DNA from 3 places in the Ignatzschineria sp. PL_is040 genome. Region 2 is predicted to be linked to each of the others. Evidence: riboswitches for the same ligand, from Rfam matches in the RefSeq annotation. Region 2 holds a riboswitch; each other region holds the start of a gene.
What was found. Region 2 has a riboswitch for thiamine pyrophosphate ahead of thiB (thiamine ABC transporter substrate binding subunit). Riboswitches for the same ligand answer to the same signal wherever they lie in the genome.
Positions count from the first base shown of each region.

Region 1: linked by a shared signal. The riboswitch ahead of thiC (phosphomethylpyrimidine synthase ThiC) and the one ahead of thiB (thiamine ABC transporter substrate binding subunit) in region 2 are both predicted to bind thiamine pyrophosphate.
Region 3: linked by a shared signal. The riboswitch ahead of AC0SAP_RS05070 (thiamine phosphate synthase) and the one ahead of thiB (thiamine ABC transporter substrate binding subunit) in region 2 are both predicted to bind thiamine pyrophosphate.

Region 1 is NZ_JBVPGU010000011.1:31,280-33,548, reverse strand. Features, by position in the region: gene thiC (phosphomethylpyrimidine synthase ThiC) at 1-1,092, opposite strand, end outside; TPP riboswitch at 1,299-1,412, opposite strand; gene AC0SAP_RS09705 (RidA family protein) at 1,822-2,269, shown strand, end outside.
Region 2 is NZ_JBVPGU010000003.1:218,046-220,314, forward strand. Features, by position in the region: gene thiP (thiamine/thiamine pyrophosphate ABC transporter permease ThiP) at 1-382, opposite strand, end outside; gene thiB (thiamine ABC transporter substrate binding subunit) at 452-1,507, opposite strand; TPP riboswitch at 1,555-1,678, opposite strand; gene AC0SAP_RS06090 (hypothetical protein) at 2,123-2,269, opposite strand, start outside.
Region 3 is NZ_JBVPGU010000002.1:320,995-323,263, forward strand. Features, by position in the region: gene AC0SAP_RS05060 (thiazole synthase) at 1-35, opposite strand, end outside; gene thiS (sulfur carrier protein ThiS) at 37-243, opposite strand; gene AC0SAP_RS05070 (thiamine phosphate synthase) at 347-997, opposite strand; TPP riboswitch at 1,041-1,149, opposite strand; gene AC0SAP_RS05075 (extracellular solute-binding protein) at 1,297-2,269, shown strand, end outside.

The DNA.
Region 1 (2,269 bases), on a different contig from region 2:
ATTAGCATCTGCAATCGATCCTGGACGCAGGCCATCACCGAGCGAGAAAGAGATATCATACTGCTTCATAATTTGGCAGATCTCTTCAAAGTTCTCATAGATAAAGTTCTCTTTATGGTGTGCTAAACACCATTGTGCCATGATCGATCCGCCACGAGAGACAATACCGGTCACACGATTGGCTGTCATTGGAATATAACGGAGCAGAACGCCGGCATGAATCGTAAAGTAATCGACCCCCTGCTCTGCTTGTTCGATCAACGTATCGCGGAAAACCTCCCAGTTGAGATCTTCAGCAATACCATTCACTTTTTCGAGTGCTTGATAGATCGGCACTGTTCCGATCGGTACTGCGGAGTTACGGATAATCCACTCACGCGTTTTATGGATATCCTTTCCTGTTGAGAGATCCATGACGTTATCAGCGCCCCAACGGGTTGCCCAAGTCATCTTCTCCACTTCCTCTTCGATATTAGAAGTGATCGCTGAGTTACCGATATTGGCATTGATCTTCACATGGAAATTTTTACCAATAATCATCGGTTCGGCTTCGGGATGATTGATATTTGAGGGAATAATCGCCCGTCCTGCAGCGACTTCATCACGTACAAACTCCGGCGTCATCCCTTCGCGAATAGCGATAAACTCCATCTCCGGCGTAATGATCCCTTTACGCGCATAGTGCATCTGTGTCACATTCATGCCAGGTTTTGCACGCAGAGGTTTACGCTTTAACCCTGGGAATACGCCCTCATTGATACGTGGATCATCTTCACGCTTGTAGCCATCATCACGCGCACTCTTTACTCGGCCATCATACTCCTCCACATCGCCGCGCTCTATCACCCAATCTCTTTTGAGTGCCGGCAGCCCTTTTGTGAGATCCACTTGATAATTCTCATCAGTATAAGGACCACTGGTATCGTAGACGCGAAATGGTTCATTCTTCTCGATCACTTCCCCTTTCGGGCCAAGCGTATCGCTCAATTCAATCTCACGAAATGGCACTAAAATATCGGGTCGACTGCCTTCAACATAGACTTTGCGACTCTTGGGAAACTGCTTCATTAACGTGATTGATTGTTGTGGCATAAAAAACCTCTCCTTTATTATCCTAAAAATAAAAGACGAGATTCTGGCATAGGCGTAAATTGGTACAAAAAAACCTGAGCTTCAACGATCATATCGCGAAAAACTCAGGCCTAATCGACACAGTAGATACCTATTCTTCTTTAGCAACAAGCTGATTGATCCTTGATGACCCAATCATCTGCCTATCTCTAACGCTTTACAGATCTACTATAGATTGTTTACTTCCCTACGCTGGTACTAGCCAGATCAGGTCCTGAGGGTTTAAGCATAAGTTCATGCTAATCTCAGCCCAACTTCATTGGGCACCCCTAGCGAAATCATCTGCTCCTTTTATAGAGCAAACCATTACAGTTATAGCTTGTCTCCTCTTTAAAAGCAAATGAAGCGAAAGAAAGAAAAAAGAGTGACCTGAGAGATTCTTTCCCTGCCGGGATCGCTTTTGAGCTTCGGCAGTAACTGCTAAAAATCTATACGCTTTTCGAAGATTTGCTTTTACTCACCGCTATTTACCCCTATAATGCACCGTTCTTGCCGATCGATTTATCTCTCTTTCCAATACTCATAAGAGAGGGGTTGCTATCACTTCTTTGCATCTTTGCAGATAAATGAGAGCATCGAACGGTACCCTTAAATCGTTATCATCAATAGTCGCTTCAAAAGAGCGATCTTTTATCAACTTCTTAACAAGAGGTGATAAGATGAATAACATCGATAAAAAAGGAAATAGGAATGAAAAAACTAACAGCAATCCTGCTTGCAGCAGGGATAACAATGGGTGGCGCAATGGCAGATGATATCGTAAGAACAGCAGCTCCTGGTGGGTTCCCCATCTCAACTGTCGTTGAAGTCCCAAGTGATGTGACGACTTACTACCTCAGCGGTGCAGTTCCACCAAAATTGGAAGATGGCACTTTTGCTCGTACAACAGAAGAGCAGACTGTTGGTATTCTCAACTCCATCAAAAAGACCTTAGAAGAGCAAGGTTTAACGATGGGCGATATTGTTAAAATGCAAGTCTACTTAGTTGCTGATCCTGATCTTGGTAAAATGGATTTTGCCGGCTTTATGAAAGGTTACTCACAATTCTTCGGTGAAGGCGCTGAGACAAAAGTTCCAGCTCGTTCAGCATTTGAAGTCAAAGGTTTAGCATTCCCAGAATGGTTAATCGAAATTGAAG
Region 2 (2,269 bases):
AGAAGTGATACTCCAGCCCAAAGAGTTGGAGAAGCGTTGCGAGCCAGCCACTTTTGCCATAGATCGAGAGAATACCAAAAACCGCCACTAAAACCGGAAGGACTAAGGTCATTGCTGAGAGGCGAAGGAGCAGTGTGCGCCCGACAAATCGGCGACGATAGAGCGCTCGAGCTAGCAAAATCGCCGGGCCGACCGATAGCAGTGCCGACAGTAGCGCCTGATAGAAGGTAAAGCCGATAACATGCCACAGGTAGCGATCCCCAAAAATCTCCGCAAGAGAGATTGAAGGGGAGAAGCACCAGAGCGCCCCAAAGGCAAGAAGCGCCACAGTCACGAGGATCGTTGAGGCGATCAAGCCGGGGATCAATTGCCGATTAATCATAGAGAGGGATCATAGAGAGGGATCATAAAAGTCATTACGAATAGTCATCACGGATAGTCATTACAACTTCTATCGACTTACGGCAAATTGCCAGACTTTTATCCAATTTTGGCGTTCTTTCGCCACCTCTTCTGCACTAAAGAGTAGCGCTTTTGCCGGCAATGGTAATGCTTTATAGACCGGCGGTAAGGGGATATCGATCACAGGATACATCCAGTTGGTGGTCGGTAATGTCTCCTGAAATTCCGGCGTTAACATAAATTGGAGAAATTGATCGGCAAGTTCCGGATGGGGGCTTGCTTTCAATTTTGCTGCCACCTCTATCTGTAGATAGTGTCCTTCATCAAAGAGTGCCGCTGCGTAGTTATCATCATTATCATAGAGCATCTGATAGCCCGGCGATGCGGTATAGCTTAAGACAAAGTCGCTCTCACCTTTCAGGAAGAGCCCATATGATTCGCTCCAACCTTTAGTGACAGTGACGGTCTTTTTCGCCATCTTTTCCCATGCCGATTCTGTTGCTTGACCGTAGATCTTCTCCATCCAGAGAAGAAGGCCTAATCCCGGCGTGCTAGTACGGGGATCTTGGTAGATGATGCTCCACTTGTTTTCAGGATCTAGGAGCTCATCCATACTTGTTGGGGGATTGTCGATCTTGCGTTTATCGTAGATAAAGGCAAAGTAGCCATAATCGTAGGGAATAAAGGTTTTATACTCCCATTCGATCGGTAATTTCAACATCGATTGATCGATATTCGCCGGCGTAAAGAGATCGGTCTCTTCTGCGGCGGCAATCAAGTTATTATCGAGTCCGAGGATCAGATCCGCTTTACTCTTTTTCCCCTCCATACGCAGACGATTGAGAAGTGAAACCCCATCGCCTAGTGAGACTAGTTTCAACTCACAATCGCACGTTTTTTCAAAGCGCTCTTTAATTAGCGGCCCAGGGCCCCATTCGGCGACGAAGGAATCGTAGGTATAGACGGTTAATGTCGGTTTTTCCGCAAAAGCCAGCGTCGTTAAGCTCGACAATAATAGCGATGCCACCAACAAAGTTCGGCGAAGCGGTTTACGAAAAGCGTGGGAAAGACGTTGAAGGGGGGAAGAAAGGGTTCGATTTATCATAACGGCTCCTGTGTAAGTGTGTCACAGGATTTGAGGAAGAGCCCGCAGGCATCTCGATTCTCAAATCCCTCCGCCGGTATTGTCCGGATCAGGTTCGACGGGTAAAATCTCAGCTATTACTTGTCGATTTGATTCGATCGACCTAAAGTAACAGCACCCCGTTGAGATAGAGCTATTGTAGAAGCTTTGGTAAGAACTGTAAACAGAACAAGATATTAAGTAAAAGCCCATGCGGGCACCTTTTCGAGGTTCGGCATCTTTGCTGTCCATTGCCGGCGCGTAACTTCTGGAAGAATGCGATAGTAAGATCCTGCAACCGTTCAGCTTCTTTTGTCTCAATGAATCATTTTGATGATTCTTAAGAGAGTTTGTTGAGCGGCGGGAGCTAACCATTTTGTTCTTTTAACCGGTGCATGCCCGCAGTCTGGCATCTTTGATGCCTATTTGCCGGCGCGTAACTTCTGGAAGAATGCGATAGTGAGGGCCGGCAACCATTTAGCTTCTTTTGTCTCAATGAATCATTTTGATGATTCTTAAGAGAGTTTGTTGAGCGGCGGGAGCCTACCATTTCATTCTTTTAACCGGTGCATGCCCGGAGTCTGGCATCTTTGATACCTATTTGCCGGCGCGTAACTTCTGGAAGAATGCGATAGTAAGGACCGGCACTGCATCAGCCCTTTTTATTTCAGTATAACTAATCGTTAAGGTAACGATACTTGCCGGCATGAGATCTGTGAAAGCGTGCAGAGGTGATTTCCGGCA
Region 3 (2,269 bases), on a different contig from region 2:
GAGTTAAATTCAAATTTTCCTATTTTAAGTGTCATCCTAGCCGCCGCCTACGAAATGTACAATTTCAAATTGATCACCAGCAACAACTGCTGTTGTTGCGTAATCTTCCTTTTTTACAACTTCACGATTCTTCTCAACAATAAAGAACCTTCGATTCTTTAGATCAAGGTGTTCAATCAGCTTGGCGATATTATCAATATCTGCCGCGATCTTAACCTTTTCACCATTAATCATAATCTTCATATAGTGATCTCCCTATCATTGATCTCCCTCTCATTGGCCTGCTAACTGATCTTTAGATAAAGATCCCTATCGATACCATTTCTGCTATCTTTATGATCTCTCCCTACTGCCCCGATCTCTGCTCTAAGATCTCTCTCAATGCTTTTGCCTTCAATCGTCCTCGCTCAATATCGAAAAGATGATTTGCCACAGGAAAGAGCGCCGACATCACAGCAACGCCATCGATATAGTCCCGTATCTTCGGTAATGTATCGACATCGATCCCGCCAATCGCAATCAATTTTCCCCGTGACTCTCCATCTTCACGATTAATCGTCTTAAATGCGGAGATTAAAGGCTCGATACCTAAAGCCGGATAATGTTTTTCACTGGTACGAAAAATATGGCCTAAATAGCCATAATCATAACGGGAGAGCTCCCGTTCAACAGCAGTGACCGTATGAAAAGAGCGGCCAAACTTCATCTCCGGAAAAGCATCTTGCATTCGCGCAATAGAGAGGCTCTGCTCTGTCAGATGGGTGCGAGAAATACCAAAAACTTGGGCAATATCCGCCCGATCATTCACAATCAATTTTTCAAGGGGAATTCCACGCGCTAAAATTCGCTCTATTAAAAGACCTAAACTTTTGGAAGAACGTGACTTTTCTCGAAGCTGAATATAATCCACATAAGGGGTAATCGCTTCGATCATTGCCACTAAATTTTCATCTGAAATGGTGGGGATATCTCTCGTTACGGCGTGTAATAATGTCATCTATTTTCTCCATTGCAGAGAGTCGGCACACACAGCCACGAGCGCAGTGTATTCGCCACTTTCCTCCGCTAGTATTAACTAGATCAGGTGATAAGAGTCCCGAAGTTCTACTTCAATCTCAGCTGTTTTCAACAGCACCTCTAGGGGAATAACAATCATTTTTTAATGTTTTTTCAGTCGATTTTGAGTATAGAAGATCTCACCCCTTTGAGCAAATCTCTTTTTTTTAGGGCTATCATCTTCTCCCCTTTTATGCTAAAAATCAGAATTCGATATCTTTCTATGAGGAGAAGATCTCAATGCGCGCTATTTTTCGCTTAATCACTCTCACCGCTCTCTGCGGATTGACACAGTTCTCAATGGCTAAAGAGCCCACTAAAGAGTTAAAGATCTATAACTGGGTCTCCTATATCGATCAAGAGCTGATCGATGAATTTACGGCACAAACTGGCATTAAAGTGATTGCGGATGCTCTAGATAGCAATCAGACGCTACTCGCTAAAACGCTCACTGGCAATTCTGGATATGATATTGTTGTCCCTTCTGATTTTGCCGTCACCTATCTGATGGAAGCAGATCAACTGCTAAAACTCGATAAGGAGAAGATTCCCAATTATAAAAATATTTGGCCTTTTGCACTTGAGAGTCTCTCATCTTTTGAAAATATCAATGATTACGCCATTCCCTATTTTTGGGGAACTACCGGAATAGGCTTTGATGCAGCAAAGATCAAAGAACTTGCACCCGATGCACCACTCGATTCTTATGCGTTACTGCTCGATCCACAATATGCCTCAAAAATGGCTGAGTGTGGTATCTATGTACTCGATAGCCCAATTGAGACAACGCCACTGATCAATATGTATCTTGGAATCGACCCAGAGTCGACCGATAAAAAAGATATCGAACAGGTGCAAGCAACATTAGAGAGCATTCGTCCCTATGTAAAAAAATTTCACTCATCAGAATATATTAGTGCGATTGCCAATGGCGATGCCTGTCTTGCGGTAGGTTGGTCTGGTGATTTCTTTATTGCTAAAAATGCCGCAGAAGAGATGGGAAGAGAGAATGATATCCAATATATCCTCCCCAAAGAGGGAACCATTGTCTGGTTTGATGAGATGGTGATTCTCAAAGATGCGAAAAATGTGGATGAAGCGTATCAATTTATCAATTTTATGTTAGATGCTAAAAATAGTGCGCGCGCTGCAAACAAGATTATGTTCCCCACCGCAAATGAGGCCGCATTTGAGTATATTGAGCCGGAACTAC